DNA from 4 places in the Microbispora bryophytorum genome. Region 1 is predicted to be linked to each of the others. Evidence: riboswitches for the same ligand, from Rfam matches in the RefSeq annotation. Region 1 holds a riboswitch; each other region holds the start of a gene.
What was found. Region 1 has a riboswitch for cyclic di-AMP ahead of ACGFIB_RS05725 (C40 family peptidase). Riboswitches for the same ligand answer to the same signal wherever they lie in the genome.
Positions count from the first base shown of each region.

Region 1 (3,805 bases):
GCTGATGCTGCGGCTGATGCCGCATCTGCCCGGGAAGGACCGCATGATCGAGCGCGTCACCGGGCCCATCCGCAGGGCCGCGACCGCGATCACGATCAGGGACTACCGGACGCCGGCCTCGTAGCCCCCGGCGCCGGGGCCGGGATCCTCGGCGGATCCGTGTGAACGGCCCCCCCTCCGCCAGACGTCGTACGGGTGAGCGGAAGGGGAAGGCATCGTGCGTACCGTGTTCGTCTCGGGTATGACGGCGCTCGGCCTGGCGTGCATGCCGGGCACAGCGGCCTCAGGCGTGACCCACCAAGGACGCCAGGCCGGGGAGAGCGCGCCGATGTGGCGGCTGACCAGGGTGAACACCCTGCCCGGGGACGACGTCCTCAACGACGTGACGGCCCTGGGCAGCGGGTCGGTGTGGGCGGCCGGTCACCGGCTCGTGAACGGCGGGCAGCGGGGCCTGGTGCAGCGGTTCGACGGAAGATCGTGGAAGGTGATCCCCGGCAGCCCGCCGTACGAGCTGAAGGCCGTGACCGCCACCTCGGACAGGGACGTATGGGTCTTCGGCCCGGGCAAGGCCGCTCGGTGGAACGGCCGCGCGTGGACCACCGCCTCGCTCGGCGGCGGCTTCGCCGCGACGGACGCCGACGGAACGGGCGCGAAGGACGTCTGGGCGGTCGCCGAGTCCTCGGCCTCGGCCAGGCACTGGAACGGGTCCTCGTGGAAGAGCGTCCGGCTGCCGGCCCGCGCCGCCGCCGTCGACGCGTACAGGGCCGGTGACGTCTGGGCGGCGGGGACCAAGGGCGACCGCCCCGCCATCATGCGGTGGAACGGAAGGTCCTGGGCGGCGGTGCCCACCCCCGCGATCACGCTTCCCGCTCCCGGCGCCGCCGCCGTCCTCAACGACATCGCCGTCGTGAACCCCGGCAACGTGTGGGCCGTCGGCGGCGTCAGCTGGGAGGGCGCCGACGACGAGGGGGACGACGTGACCTACAGCCGCACCCTGGTCATGCACTGGAACGGCCGCTCATGGACCACCTCGATCGGCGCCGGCAACGCGCAGCCCTACACGGAGGTCGAGCCCGACGGCAAGGGCGGCGTGTGGATCGTGCAGAGCAACTGGAACTCCACTCTGTGGCACGTCACGGATTCGACGTGGCGCAGCGCCCCGGTTCCCCGGAAGGCCGGCACCGACGCCGTCCTGTTCTCGATCGCGCGCAGGCCCGGGACGACGACGCTGTGGGGCGCGGGCTTCACCGTGCCGCAGGGCGACCCCGACGACCCCTCGGCCGACGGCACGCTCTGGCGTACGCGGTAAAGCGGTAAAGGCGAACACGTCATCCCCGCGAGCCGGTCGCGGACCAGGCGCGCGCCCTGGTGGCCCGCAGGACACTCGGCGAGTGTGACGAGCGTCACACTCGCCTTCCACAGCCGCCCTGGCCTGCGGTTTTATTGATTTCATCCCCTTTGTGCGATCTTTATCCTTTTCATACTCTTTGCACCAATATGGGGCTCTTGGTAGTTTCCTTGCCCAACGACCGGGTCCACGTGCCGCTGTCAGGAGACCGGCCCGGTCGTGGTTCGAAACGACCATCCACTGTCACCGGCCGCCCCGCCCTCTCCGCCCCCCTGGGCGCCGGTGACGCCGAGTCCGCGCCGGCAAGGAGGCGCGGAGCCGGGGAACCAATCGACCTTCGGTGAAGGTCCGGGGTGAATCGGCGCGCCAGCGCCGTAGGGCGACTTCCCTGCCCGAATCCGTCAGCTAACCCGGTAGGCGCAAGCGGAAGACCCTAGGGAGAGATCCCCTGTTCACCAACTCCACCCCTCTGCTCCGCATTGCCTGCGTCACTATCAGTAGCGCAGCGCTCACCGCCTCCGTAGGGGCATTGAGCGCACTGCCCGCGGCCGCCGCGTCTGCGGCGGTGACAGTCCCGCCCTCGGCCGCCCCGGCGATCGTTCCTCCCGAGCCCCCCGCTACGGCGACCACCCTGTACGACGGCGCGGCTCCCGCGCCGGCCGCGGCGGAGGCCTCCGCGAACAGGAAGCTCACCAGGTCGGCCCTCCGGCAGGAGAAGGCCGAGCACGCCGTCGAGGTGGCGAAGAAGCAGCTCGGCGATCCGTACGTGTGGGGCGCCACGGGCCCACGGGCGTTCGACTGCTCCGGGCTGGTCCAGTTCGCCTGGCGCAAGGCGGGCGTCAAGCTCCCGCGTACGACGTGGTCGATGCTCAGCGCCGCAAAGAAGAGGGTCTCCCTGGCGCACCTCAAGCCTGGCGACCTCATCTTCACCAGCGGCGGCGGCCACGTGGGCATGTACGTGGGGCACAAGAAGGTGATCAGCGCCCCCCACAGCGGCGCGGTGGTCAACATCGACAAGCTCGACGGTTACTGGAGGAGCAGCTTCCTCGCCGCCGTACGCCCCGGCGTCTGAGCCGGGCCGTGGAGACCTCCTCGGCGAGATGGTGCTCGATGCGTCGCCCGCGTCGCCGAATCAGGATGCCCGGGCGTCCGCGGCGGGCTTGAGCACTTCCCTGCACCAGGTGCGGAAGTCCGTCGACGTGGGCGCGGCGATCGCCCAGTCCGCGTCGTAGATGCCGTGGTCCTGTGCGGCGAACGCCTCGGTCAGATCCTTGACCGCCTGGTCGCCGGCGCCTCGGGAGCGCAGGAACGACGCGTAGTCGTCCAGGCTCACGCGACGGTAGGCGACCGGGCGCCCGAGTTCCCGGCCGATCACCTCGGCCATGCCGTCGGGGGTGATCCGGCCGGGGCCGAACACGGGGAGGTTCTCCTGCCCGGTCCAGGACAGATCGGTGAGCAGATCGGCGGCCACGCCCGCAATGTCCCGCGTCGCGATCGATGCCAGCGGCAGGTCACCCGCACAGGTCAGGGAGAACGCGCCCTGCCCGAGGATCGCGTCGAGCTGCCCGAGGAGGTTCTCCATGTAGAAGGGCATGGACAACGCCCGGTAGGCCGCACCGGACCTGCCGAGTTCGGCGTCCATCGCGAAGGCCGCCGACAGGACGCCGGCCGGGGCCGGCCAGCCGTGCCCGGCGCTGGAGACCCCGACGACGTGGCCGACGTCGTGGCGGGCGACGGCGTCGGCGCCCGCCCGGGCGAAACGCAGATAGTGCTCCTCGGCGCTCGGGGCCGCCGGGTTCGGCGGGACGAGCCAGAACAGCGCTTCGGCCCCGGGCAGCGCCTTGTCGAGCACGGCCGGATCGTCGTGGGAGCCCTCGATGGTCTCGACCCGCTCGCGGACCGTGTCGTCCAGACGCGAGGCGTCGCGGACGACGACCCGTAGCTCCTCGTCCTGGTCGAGCAGCCGGCGGACCAGCCGGCTGCCGATCTGTCCTGTCGGTGTGGTGACGACGATCATCGGATCTCCTCTAACCTGAACCTGAATTCCGGTTCCGAATATAAAGACCATCGCCGCGCACCGTCAACTACAGTGGAATGACCATGACCGCTCCCGAACGTTCGCTGCGCGCCGACGCCCGGCGCAACCGCGAAGCCGTCCTCGACGCCGCCGGTGAGCTGTTCGCCCGGCGCGGCGACGCCGTACAGATGGACGAGATCGCCGAGCGCGCGGGCCTCGGTGTCGGCACCCTCTACCGGCACTTCGCCGACAAGCAGGCGCTACTCGCGGCGATCATCGGCCGCCGGTTCGAGGCGATGGCCACCCTCGCCCGCGCCGCCGACGAGGCCGAGGATCCCTGGACGGCGTTCGAGACGCTGCTCTACGGCTACCTGGAGTCCGCACAGGCCGACGCCGCGTTCCGCTTCGCGCTCCTCGGCCCGGAAGAGCCGCGCTGGAAC
Region 1 covers NZ_JBICTF010000002.1:186,942-190,746, forward strand. The annotation lists gene ACGFIB_RS05715 (FAD-dependent monooxygenase) at 1-124, shown strand, start outside; gene ACGFIB_RS05720 (hypothetical protein) at 218-1,309, shown strand; cyclic di-AMP (ydaO/yuaA leader) riboswitch at 1,625-1,783, shown strand; gene ACGFIB_RS05725 (C40 family peptidase) at 1,914-2,420, shown strand; gene ACGFIB_RS05730 (NAD(P)H-binding protein) at 2,481-3,365, opposite strand; gene ACGFIB_RS05735 (TetR/AcrR family transcriptional regulator) at 3,449-3,805, shown strand, end outside.

Region 2 (3,805 bases), on a different contig from region 1:
GTGCCCGTGGGTGAGCATGACGATCCGGCCCGCACCCGCGGCGCGCAGGACGGGAGCGAGCAGCCCCAGCGGCGCCGCCGCCCCGAAGACGACGGTGGCGCCGTCCTCGACCAGCGCCGCCGCCCTCTTCGCCACCGAGCGCGTCGGCAGCATCAGCGAGGAGGGATGACGGACCACCTCGTACGGCTGGCGCGCGTCGAACTCCTCGCACCCCTTCCAGCGCGGGGCGTACACGACCACGGAGCCGGGCGGCCTGCGCGAGGCGAGGCCGTGCACGAACGCCTGGATGCCGCCCGGTCTGGGCGGGAAGTCGTTCGTGACGATCAGCGTCCGCTTCGTCATCCTCACCCCCGCTGCCGGCATGGTCGCGCGGTCCGCCCGCGCCGCCCGAGAACGCATTGTCGCAGCCGTGGTCGTGCCCGCACCTCACGGAATCAGGCGCCCTCACGGAGGTCAGGGCCGGGCGAGCCGCTCGCGGGCGTACGACCGCCATTCGCGGGTCAGGCCGTCGGCGGTCAGCCCGAGAACCTCCCGCAGCGCCGGGCCGATCCCCTCGCGCAGCGTGGCGCGGTAGAGGGCGACCAGCCTCCGCTCACCGAACCGGGCCGCGATGTAGCGGCAGGCGAGCCACGCCTCCTCGTACGCCTGCGCGGGTCTGGCGGCGAAGTCGGCGGGCCCTGGCAGGGCGTTCAGCGCCGCCCTCCCGGCGGTCCCGTCGGCGGCCCCGTCCGCGGTCCCGTCGGCGGCCTCGTCGGTGGCCCCGTCGGCGGCGACGTCGGCGGCGAGTTCGGCGGCGATCGTGCGGACCGGCAGTCCGCTGTCCAGATAGCCCACGTAGTCGGCGAAGCCTTCCTTGAGCCACATCGGCACCGTCGGGGGGCCGGCGGTCGCGACGTGCGTCAGCTCATGGGTCACGACGACCATGCGGCCGGTCGCGGACAGGCGGGCGAACGCCGCCGGCTGCACGATCACGCGGCCGCCGGTGGCGACGGCCGCCAGATCGTCCACCTTCGCCGGCGCGGCCAGCACGGCGGCCTGCTCCTCGGTGCGCGGCACGAGGACCACCGCGCCGCCGTACCCGCCCCAGACCCTCGTGACCGTGCGGCCCGCGCGATCGGCCAGCGCCGCGATCTCGGCGACCAACCGCCGGGGCGACCCCACGACGACGGCGCGCTCGCCGCGGGCGACGGAGGCGCCGATCCACATGCCCGGTCGCTCCCGCACGGCGGCCCGGGCGTCCAGCCGCGGGGCGAGCAGCGGGTCGGGCGGGGCCGCGGCGGCGGACCCGGCGAGCAGCGCGGCCAGCGCGGCGGCCACGGCCGCGATCCGGCGGCGGGGAAGGACCCCGCGGGGCGGAACTTCGGGCCGGCGCCGACCGGCCGCGGCGCGCACGCTCGGCACGCCCACAGGCACGGGCACGGGCACGCCCACAGGCATGGGCACGGGCACAGGCACGGGCACAGGCACAGGCACAGGCACAGGCACGGGCACGGGCACGCCGCTCGTGGCAGTCACGCCGTGCATGCTAACCGGCACGTGCCACGGCCCCGTCCACCTCGGCGAGGTGGACGGGGCCGCGAGGACGGCGCCGGTCGAGGGGGCTGGTGACCGGTGCCCGTCAGACGCCCGGACGGACGGCACCCACGAAGGTGCTCCTCCGATAGGCGTCCAGCTTGTCGATCCGCACCCGGGTGCCGGTGTGCGGAGCGTGGATCATCTTGCCGTGCCCGACGTACATGCCGACGTGGCCGCCGCCGCTGGTGAAGATCAGGTCACCGGGCTCGAAGTGACCCCAGGACACCTTCTTCCTGACCGCGCCGCGAATGGACCACGTCGTGCGCGGCAGCCGTACGCCAGCCCTGCGCCAGGCGTACTGGACCAGGCCCGAGCAGTCGAACGCGCCCGGTCCCGTCGCTCCGTAGCGGTAGGGGTCGCCGATCTGCTTTTCCGCGACCTTCACCGCGCGCAGGCCCTTGGCCCGCTGGAGCGAGGCCCTGCTGATCTTCCGCTTGGCGGTGGTCTTCTTGGTCTGCCGCTTCTTCGCGGCGGCCTTGCGGGCGGCGGCGTCCGCGCTCTTCTCGGTGCCCGTCTTCGTAGCCGTCTTCTTGGCTGGGGCCGTCTTGACGACTGTGACCGTCACCGTGTCGGCCGCCGCCGGATGTACTCCGGCGGCCCCTACGGATGCCGTCAAAGCAGCACCACCAAGGGCAATTCGGGCAAGACGGGACAGACTAGCGGGGGTGGTAGACAGGATCTCTCCTCGGGTCTTCCGCTCACGCCTACCGGGTTAGCTGACGGGTTCGGGCGGGGAAGTCGCCCTACGGCGCGCGATGCGCCGATTCACCCCGGACCTTCGCGTGAAGGTCGATGGTTCCCCGGCTCCGTGCCTCCTGACTGCACGGACTCGGCAGGCCACCGGCGCCGGAGGATCCCGCGAAGGGGAGGGTGATGAAGGGCGCCGATGACGGTGGATGACTGCGCGACCCGGCCGGCCGGACCGGGTGCGCCGCGGCGAGGCGTGCTCGCCGCGGCCCAGAAGCTACCCAGGACCCGCCGCATTCGGCAAAGTCCTCCCGCCGGATAAAGATCAGATAACGAAGGCCGCCGAGAAGAAAGCGCAGCGTACCCCGCACAGCAAACCGCTAATTGTGACTCTGCTCACAATCTCCACAACACCGGCTAAATCGGGTCACAGAAGCCCCAAAAGGCACAGAGATCACAGAGCCGGTCGAGCCCCTCAGGGGCGCACGGCTCCGATCGCGTGATACTCGGCGAGTGAGACAATCTTCACAACATCGCCGGTCTGCGGAGCGTGGACGACCTTGCCGTCGCCGGCGTAGATGCCGACGTGCCCGTACCCGGCGTGCCAGAGCAGGTCGCCCGGCTGGAGCTCGTCCAGCGAGACCCTGCGGCTCGCGCCCCAGGCCCACTGTTCGTAGCTGGTCCGGGGCAGCGTCACGCCCGCCGCCGCCCACGCGGCCTGCACGAGCCCCGAGCAGTCCCAGGAGGCCGGTCCGGTGCCCCCGTAACGGTAGGGCTTGCCGACCTGCTTGTAGGCGAACTGGAGGGCCGACAGCGCGTTGCCGGACGCCGGCCCGGTGTAGACGACGCCGGCGCTGTTGGGGTTGCCGGGGTTGAACGTCCCGAGCGAGCGCAGGAGCTTCATCTGCTCCCGGACGAGCTTGTCGACCTTCTCCTTCTCGCCGGCGAGCTCGCCCCTGACGTCGGTGGCCTCCTTGTAGACCACCTTGCTCTGGTCGCGGCGGTCCTTGAGGTCCTTGATGGCGCCCTCGTACTCCCTGAGCCGCCCGGCCCGCTCGGCCGACATGTGGTTGAGCGTGGCGAGGCCGCTGAGCATGGCGTCGGGGTTGGAGCTGTAGAAGACACCGCCCCACGAGCCCATATCGCCGACCTGGTAGCTGCTGACGGCCATCGAGACCAACCCGGAGCGCAGCGCCTCGACCCGGGTGTTCTGCTTCTTGTAGTCGTCGTTGATCGCGAGGTACTTCTGCCGCGACTTCTTCCACTTCTCGTTGGCCGCGTTGTAGCGGTCGACGAGCTTGTCGGCCTGCTCGTTGAGCTTGCTCAGCTTCGCCTTGGCCTGCGCGACCGTGGGCTTCGGATCCGCCTGCGCGCCCGTCACCGGCGTAAGCAGGATCACGGCGGCCAGACCGGCGGCCACCGGCACACGCCCTCGCACTGAGCCCCCTTGAGGATGAACCTCTTAGATCGACGAAACCTGCGGCGCGACTCTATCTAGGCGATCTTGAAGCTTCAACCTATTCGCAGGTATTCGCGACAGTCA
Region 2 covers NZ_JBICTF010000001.1:475,100-478,904, forward strand. The annotation lists gene ACGFIB_RS02170 (glycosyltransferase family 4 protein) at 1-342, opposite strand, end outside; gene ACGFIB_RS02175 (hypothetical protein) at 454-1,419, opposite strand; gene ACGFIB_RS02180 (C40 family peptidase) at 1,619-2,191, opposite strand; cyclic di-AMP (ydaO/yuaA leader) riboswitch at 2,266-2,420, opposite strand; gene ACGFIB_RS02185 (C40 family peptidase) at 2,738-3,700, opposite strand.
Region 2: another riboswitch for cyclic di-AMP. It lies ahead of ACGFIB_RS02180 (C40 family peptidase); the one in region 1 lies ahead of ACGFIB_RS05725 (C40 family peptidase).

Region 3 (3,805 bases), on a different contig from region 1:
ACGCCCGCCGCCGTCCCAACCAGTCGTTCAAGGTCTCCTTCGACCAGGAGATCCAGCGGATGTACGACGAGTGGGACACGCTGACCAGGAAGGTACAGGACGGCACGGCGCTGCCGGCCGACCAGTCGGCCTACCGCCGCGCGTCGAGCACGGCCTCCCGGGTCCTGCCGGAGACGCCGCGGCGGCTGCCCTACCGGACGCTCGCCTCGGTCGTGGACATCGCCACCGGGCACGAGGAGCAGACGCTGCGCATCCTGCGCGCGTTCGACCCGGAGATCGGCGGGCTGGACGAGTTGCGGCCGCGGCTCGACCGCGCCCAGCACTGGGTGAACACGTACGTGCCCGCGGAGGAGCGCACGCAGGTGCGCGAGACGCCCGACAAGGAACTGCTCGACACGCTCGGCACGCAGGACCGCGAGTCGCTGCGCCTGCTGGCGGAGGGCCTCGGCGAGCACTGGTCGCTCGACGGGCTGACCACCCTCGTGTACGGCGTGCCGAAGGTGCAGGCCGGGCTCGACATGGACGCGAAGGCGGCCACGCCGGAGCTGAAGGCCGCGCAGCGCGCCTTCTTCGCCCTGCTCTACCGGCTGCTCGTCGGCAGCGACACCGGCCCGCGGCTGCCCACGCTGCTGCTGGCCGTGGGCCGCGACCGGGTGCGCGAGCTGATCGGTCACGCCTGATCGGTCAGACCTGATCGCTCGCGTCTGATCGGTCAGTCCCGATCTGCGGCGTCCCATCTCCGGCGCGCGAACGGGCCGGACGGCATGGCCGTCCGGCCTCAGCCGGCTTCGCGACGTCCCGGAGCCGGGCCCGTCGGCGCCCGCCACGCCCCAGCCGAGCGCGTACGTCTCCAGGTGCGGCATGGGCCCGCTGGCGCGGCGCTGGGCCGAATTCCACGTGGAGGATTGTCGAGGCGGCCCGGGAGGTGTGCGACCGGTGCTCTCACTCCGAACCTTGACGACCTTCAGTGGAGGCGTTTACCTTCCCTGAAGGGTGGGCCGACGAAAGCATCGTCGTGGGGGAGGGCGGACGATGAGTATTCCCGAGGTCGTCTACCGAGGTGACAGTCGCGCCTCGGACCTTGAGCGTGCCGGTCTCACCGAAGAGGATCTGCTTCTCCTCGCGGAGCTGGCCAAGGGTGTGACCGCCGACCGGGTGGGCCGCAGTCTCGACGTCAGCGGGCGCACCGTGCGGCGCCGGCTGCGGTGCATCTGCGACCGGATCGGCGTCGCGACCGCGATCGAGGCCGTCGCCTGGGCGGCACGCCGCCGCCTCATCTGACCTTCTCGACGGCAGGCCGCCGAGGGGGGCTCAGTCGGCGACGCGCACCGCTCCCGCGAACGGCCGTCCGGCGATCTTCGCGATGTGGACGACGTCTCCCGTGCGCGGCGCGTGGATCATGTAGCCGTTGCCGATGTAGATGCCGACGTGGTGCAGGTCGGAGTAGAAGAACACCAGGTCGCCGGGGCGGAGCTGGTCACGGGGGATGTGCGTGCCGGCCGTCCACTGGTTGCCGGTGTAGTGGGGCAGGCTGATGCCGACGGACTGGTAGGCCGCCATGACCAGGCCGGAGCAGTCGAAGGAGCCGGGGCCCTCGGCGCCCCACACGTACGGCTTGAGCTGCTGCCCGAGAGCCCAGCGCGCCGCCTGGGCGGCCTTGCCGTCGCCGATGATGGGGAACGCCGTCCTGCTGCGCGTCTCGCTGCCGATCGTCTGGGAGACCTGCCGGTAGAGGCTGCTCTCGGTCTTCTTGATCAGCTTGGTGATCTTGTCGCGTCGCGAGTCCAGCCCGCTGAGGAGCTTCTTGACCTCGGCCTGCCGGGCGGAGGCGCTCTCCCTGGCCCGTGCGGCGGCGTCCATGGCCTTGGTGACCTCGGCGACCTCCTGGCTCTCCCGCAGCTCCAGCGCGTACGTCGTGGAGGCCTGGTCCAGGTATCGCCGGGGGTCGGCGTCGCTGTCGATGAGCACCAGCGCGTTGCCGAGCCCGTTGGTCATGTAGGAGTGCTGCGCGAGGGCGCTCGCCTTCTGCCGGCGGACCGCGAGCTCGGCCTCGCTCTTGGCGAGGTTCTTCTTGGCGAGGTCGGCGGACCGCTCGGCCGTCTTCAGGCGCACGCGCTCGCCGTTGTACTGCTCGCTGAGGGTCTCGATCTCGGTGTAGAGGTCCTCGACCTGGGCCGTGAGTTCCTTGAGGCTCGGCTTGGGGTCGGCGGTGGCGCTGACCACCGGCGCGCCGAACGTGATCGCGCTGATCGCGACGCCGACGAACGCCAGACGGCGGATGGCACCCGGACCGGCCGTGCCGGATCCGGACTGTCGGCCGCGAGCGTGCCTGCCCGCCTGCCGTCCTCCACGCGTGCGCAACCGAGCTCCTCTCCCACGTGTGCCCCGCGGCGGGCCCGTCGTCGCGACGGGCCGTACGGCGGGGCACTGCTGAGCGCCTACCGGGTTAGCTGACGGGTTCGGGCCGGAGTAGCCCTACCTTGTGGATTCACCCCTTGACGATCCGGGATCGAACCGATCCTGATCCTGCAGTTGGGTCCCCGGCTCCCCTTCGCACTGGGTGCTTCGAGGATTCGGCGTCCGGTCGCCATGAGCGCTCACGAAGACCGGCATCGTCGCTGGACGATAGTGCACCGCGAGTTCTTGCTCAACCAGAACTCCGAAACTCGTCTACGTTTGACAACCAAATGATCACGGTCGGGTCACGGGATCGGTAGTGATACGTCCCTGTTCACCTGCGTTTCGAGTGATCTGTGAGTTTCGATGGGTGGTCTGGGCTGGTGGAAAAACTGGGACGAACCCGGATGGCACCTCGGGCGGCGGTCATGCATCCGTCCGTATCCTGGCGGCTACGGACCGTCAAACCTCATGTCGGGTATGGCGTTTGGGAATGACCGTTATTCGTTCGGGATGCTCCGTGCCGACCGTGTGGGATCGGCCGCGCTCCGGCTAGGCTGGCCGGTCATGGAGCAGGTCGCCGCGCAGACATCCAGTGGATCGAGTGCCACGGCCGTGACGGTGCGCCGAGCCAGGACGCCGGACGTCCGGGCGATCAGGCGCCTCGTCGACGCGTACTCGGGTGTGGGTTCCCGCCTGCTCAAGAAGAGCACGGTCACGCTGTACGAGGACGTCCAGGAGTTCTGGGTGGCCGAGAGGGGCGGGCAGGTCGTCGGCTGCGGCGCGCTGCACGTGCTGTGGGAGGACCTGGCCGAGATCAGGACCGTCGCGGTGGACCCCGCGGCGCGCGGCGGGGGCATCGGCCACCGGATCGTCGGCGCGCTCATCGAGACCGCCAGGGACCTCGGCGTGCGGCGGGTTTTCTGCCTCACGTTCGCGGTGGAGTTCTTCGCCAGGCACGGCTTCAGGCCCATCCAGGGCACCCCCGTCTCCCCGGAGGTGTACGCGGAACTGCTCGCGTCGTACGACGAGGGCGTCGCGGAGTTTCTCGACCTGGAGCACGTCAAGCCGAACACGCTGGGGAACACCCGGATGTTGCTGCACATCGACCGTCATTGACCCCTTTGTCGATCATTGATCGCTGATCTTGACGATGGTTGTCGGCTGCTGCAAAGGTGACTGTTGATACACCTGTCGCTACTTTTGGCAATATCAGCGTGTGCTAGGGACGTGCGGCGCATGCGTCTTCGAAACGAGGTGACACGGTGAGCACCGGACAGCCGCCGTACCCCCAGGACGAGTCGGACGGAACGCCACCGCCCTCATCGAACGCCGGGTACGGCACGGACAGACAGCCCCAGGACTATGACCCCGACGTCACGGTCGTGAGCAATCGCCACTCGGGACA
Region 3 covers NZ_JBICTF010000011.1:3,553-7,357, reverse strand. The annotation lists gene lysS (lysine--tRNA ligase) at 1-680, shown strand, start outside; gene ACGFIB_RS30295 (helix-turn-helix domain-containing protein) at 1,033-1,281, shown strand; gene ACGFIB_RS30290 (C40 family peptidase) at 1,312-2,361, opposite strand; cyclic di-AMP (ydaO/yuaA leader) riboswitch at 2,421-2,589, opposite strand; gene ACGFIB_RS30285 (amino-acid N-acetyltransferase) at 2,965-3,516, shown strand; gene ACGFIB_RS30280 (RDD family protein) at 3,663-3,805, shown strand, end outside.
Region 3: another riboswitch for cyclic di-AMP. It lies ahead of ACGFIB_RS30290 (C40 family peptidase); the one in region 1 lies ahead of ACGFIB_RS05725 (C40 family peptidase).

Region 4 (3,805 bases), on a different contig from region 1:
GCGGCTAACACCGCCTGCGCCACTCTCGGAGCCGAGTGGGAGGTTGGTGGGGATGCGGGTGCTCGTGGTCGAGGACGAGGAACAGCTGGCCGAGGCCCTGGCACGGGGGCTGCGGCTGCACGCGATCGCGGTGGACGTGGCCTACGACGGTCAGGAGGCGCTTGAGCTGGCCGCCTACGTCGACTACGACGTGGTCGTGCTCGACCGCGACCTGCCCGAGGTGCACGGCGACGAGGTGTGCCGGGAGCTGGTCACGGCCCGCGGGGCGAGCCGCATCCTCATGCTGACGGCGGCCGGGCGGGTGCGTGACCGGGTCGGGGGCCTGTCCCTGGGCGCCGACGACTACCTGGTCAAGCCGTTCGCGTTCGCCGAGCTGGTGGCTCGGATCCGGGCGCTGGCCCGGCGCTCGCCCCGGGCGGTGCGGCCTGTGCTGGAGCGGGCCGGGATCCGGCTCGACCCCGCCCGCCGTACGGTGCTGCGCGACGGGCGGCAGGTGGCGCTGGGCCGCAAGGAGTTCGACGTGCTGCACGAGCTCATGCGCGCCGGCGGAGGGCTGGTGACCTCGGCCCTGCTGCGCGCGAACGTGTGGGACGAGCACGCCGACGCCGGCACGGGCGTGCTGCGCGTCACGATCACCTCGCTGCGCCGCAAGCTGGGCGAGCCCGCGGTGATCGAGAACGTGCCGGGCCGGGGGTATCGGCTGTGACCCGCGTCCTGTCCTCGTGGCGCAGGCTCGGCCTGCGCATGCGGCTCACCCTGCTGTACGGCGGGCTGTTCTTCCTGGCGGGGTCGGTGCTGCTGTGGTTCACCCAGCTGCTGACCGCGCGGGCGCTCAACCAGCGGTTCGTGGTGGCGGTGGCGTCGAAGGTGACCGGTGCCCCCAGTGTCAACGGCGGTGCCGTGCTGGGGGGCAAGTTGCCCGACAGCGACGTGCTCGCGCAGCGGGTGCGCACCAACGTCGAGCAGGGGGCGGCCGACGCGCTGAGCGACGTGCTCAGGTCGTCGATGATCGTCATGATCCTGGTGGGGGCCGTCGCGGTGGTGCTGGGCTACCTGGTGGCCGACCGCGCGCTGCGCCCGCTGGACCGGGTGACCGAGACCGCGCAGCGGCTGTCGGAGAGCACGCTGCACGAGCGGATCGGGCTGCGCGGGCCGCAGGACGAGATCAAGCGGCTCGCCGACACCTTCGACGCGATGCTCGACCGGCTGCACCGCGTGTTCGACGCGCAGCGCCGGTTCATCGCCAACGCCTCCCACGAGCTGCGCACCCCGCTGGCGGTCAACCGTACGGTCCTGGAGGTGTCGCTGGAGGAACCGGCGGCGTCGGAGGACCTCAAGGCGCTGGCCCGCGCGCTGCTCGGCACCAACGCGAGGTACGAGCGGCTGATCGAGGGCCTGCTCATGCTGGCGCAGTCGGAGCAGGAGCCGACGGCCCGCAAGCCGGTCGACCTGCGGCAGGTCGTCCGTACGGCGATGGAGCAGATCGACCTGCAGCCGCGCCGCAGGAAGGTGGTCGTCCACGAGGACCTGAGCCCGGCGGTCGCGCACGGCGACCCGCTGTTCCTCGAACGCTGCCTGGTCAACCTGCTGGAAAACGCGATCAAGTACAACGTGCGGGACGGGGAGGTCTGGGTCCGGTTGCGGGAGGAGGAGGCCGGGGTGAGCGTGACGGTGGAGAACACCGGGCCCCTGGTCCCGCCGTACGAGGTGGACGACCTGTTCGAGCCGTTCCGCCGGCTCGGCGGCGACCGCGTCCGCTCCGCCCGGGGGTCGGGGCTGGGCCTGTCCATCGTCCGGGCCATCGCCGTGGCGCACGGCGGCGAGGTGGAGGCGCTCGCCCGGCCGGAGGGCGGCCTGGCGGTGACCGTACGACTGCCCGGTCAGCCCGGATCCTCCTGCCGCCGGTGATCACCGGCGGGCCCTTTACCCCCAAGTGCGAGGTCTGCTGCCTACTGCCCGGTAAAATCTGGGTTGTTCTAACTTGACCGGTTTGACCTGGTCTATTACGTTTTAGGCAACTCGGGGGCACTTGCTCATCTCAATGGTCAAGAAGCCCTCCTCAGACCGACGCGACCGGCCGATCCCGGCCGGTCGCCCGGCCGCCGAGTCCGCGTCCGCGCGGAGCCGGGGACCCACCTCTCCTGGGGTGAATCGGCATACGTGCCGTAGGGCGACTTCCAGCCCGAACCCGTCAGCTAACCCGGTAGGCGGCATGGAAGCAAGGGAGTACGCCCCACCATGCACGTCGTCAACACCTGTCTTCGCGCTGCCCTCGCGGGCGGGGTCCTCGCCTCGGCCGTGCTGATCGCCTCACCGGCCGCGCACGCGGACAACCCGGCCACCGGCAAGGGCCCGGCGGTCGCGAAGTCCACGTCCGAGATCGCCTCCACGCTGCCCAGGATCAGCGCGGCCGACGTGCTGACCCTGGCCAGGAGCCAGATCGGGATCAGTGAGAACGCCAAGGGCGGCGGGACCAAGTTCCAGGAGTGGTACATGTCCACGCCCCGCGCCCGCGAGACCCTCGCCCGCGACGGCGGCACACTGAAGGGCTACCTCAACGCGGCCTGGTGCGACATGTTCGTCTCGTGGGTGGGACAGCAGCTCGGCATCGCTCCGGTCATGGGCTCCGACGCCTACACCGTGGAGCACGCACGCTGGTTCGCCGAACACGGCCGCTGGGGCCACACCCCCAAGCCGGGCGCGGTGGTGTTCTTCAACTGGAACGGCAGCAAGGACATCGACGACATCGAGCACGTGGGGTTCGTCGTCAAGGACAACGACGACGGCACTATCCAGACGATCGAGGGCAACACCGGCGACGGCGGCGCCGTCGAGGCCCGTACCCGTCCTACCTGGCAGGTGGCCGGATACGGCTACCCGGTGTATCCCGGGGACACCTCCGCCTCCTCCTGACAGGCGACGCCCGAAGCGCGCCGGTGATCCCGGCGCGCTTCGGGCGTCCCCGCCGAGGGCGCCGGGCCTTGATCACATTGACCTGTGCGGTCGTGAGCTGCGAGCCTGGCGGCATGCACGCGTTCGACGTCCTCGGCGATCCGGTGCGCCGCCGGATCCTGGAACTGCTCGCCGAGGGCGAGCGCTCCGCCGGGGAGATCGGCTCCATCGTGCAGGAGGAGTTCGGGATCTCCCAGCCCGGGGTGTCACAGCACCTGCGCGTGCTGAGGGAGAGCGGCTTCGCGACGGTCCGGGCCGAGGGCACCCGGCGCCTGTACACCGTCGACCTCGCGCCGCTGCGCGAAGTCGACACCTGGCTCGACCACTTCCGCCGCTTCTGGAACCAGCGCCTGGACGCCCTGGGCACCGAACTCGCCCGCGGGAAGCGGGAGCGCCGCCTGCAGGACGACGCCCGTCCGTGATCGCGCGCCACCTGACCCGTGCCGGGCACTCGCCGCTCGCATTCGGCGTCCTCCTCCCCCTGGCTCGGCACCGGAGTGTTCCCCGCCTGCCGCACGGAGCCTGGGGAATGATGCTGGTGTGCTGATCCGTATCGAGGCATCCAACCTGCCAGGGCGGGAATGCGGGCAGACACCCGATTTCCCCGGCTACCGCAACATCCATGTCGGCGTGCAGCGGCGCGGCCGCCGTGACGAACTGCTCGACCTGCATGCGGGAGACGCTTCCTCGGCGGTTTGGAAGCTGAAGGTGACCGCGGCCCGCAGGGAGACCGGATGGGATCTCCGGGGCCCATGTGTGCAGGGCAGGCCGGGCGCCCGGTTTGTGTACCTGTCGTGGGGCACTGTCGATGACGCCGGGGTGTTCGCGATGTTCCGGCGGGCGAAGCTGTCGT
Region 4 covers NZ_JBICTF010000005.1:333,437-337,241, reverse strand. The annotation lists gene ACGFIB_RS18970 (response regulator transcription factor) at 53-706, shown strand; gene ACGFIB_RS18965 (sensor histidine kinase) at 703-1,908, shown strand; cyclic di-AMP (ydaO/yuaA leader) riboswitch at 2,091-2,224, shown strand; gene ACGFIB_RS18960 (CHAP domain-containing protein) at 2,239-2,913, shown strand; gene ACGFIB_RS18955 (ArsR/SmtB family transcription factor) at 3,027-3,374, shown strand; gene ACGFIB_RS18950 (DUF5990 family protein) at 3,493-3,805, shown strand, end outside.
Region 4: another riboswitch for cyclic di-AMP. It lies ahead of ACGFIB_RS18960 (CHAP domain-containing protein); the one in region 1 lies ahead of ACGFIB_RS05725 (C40 family peptidase).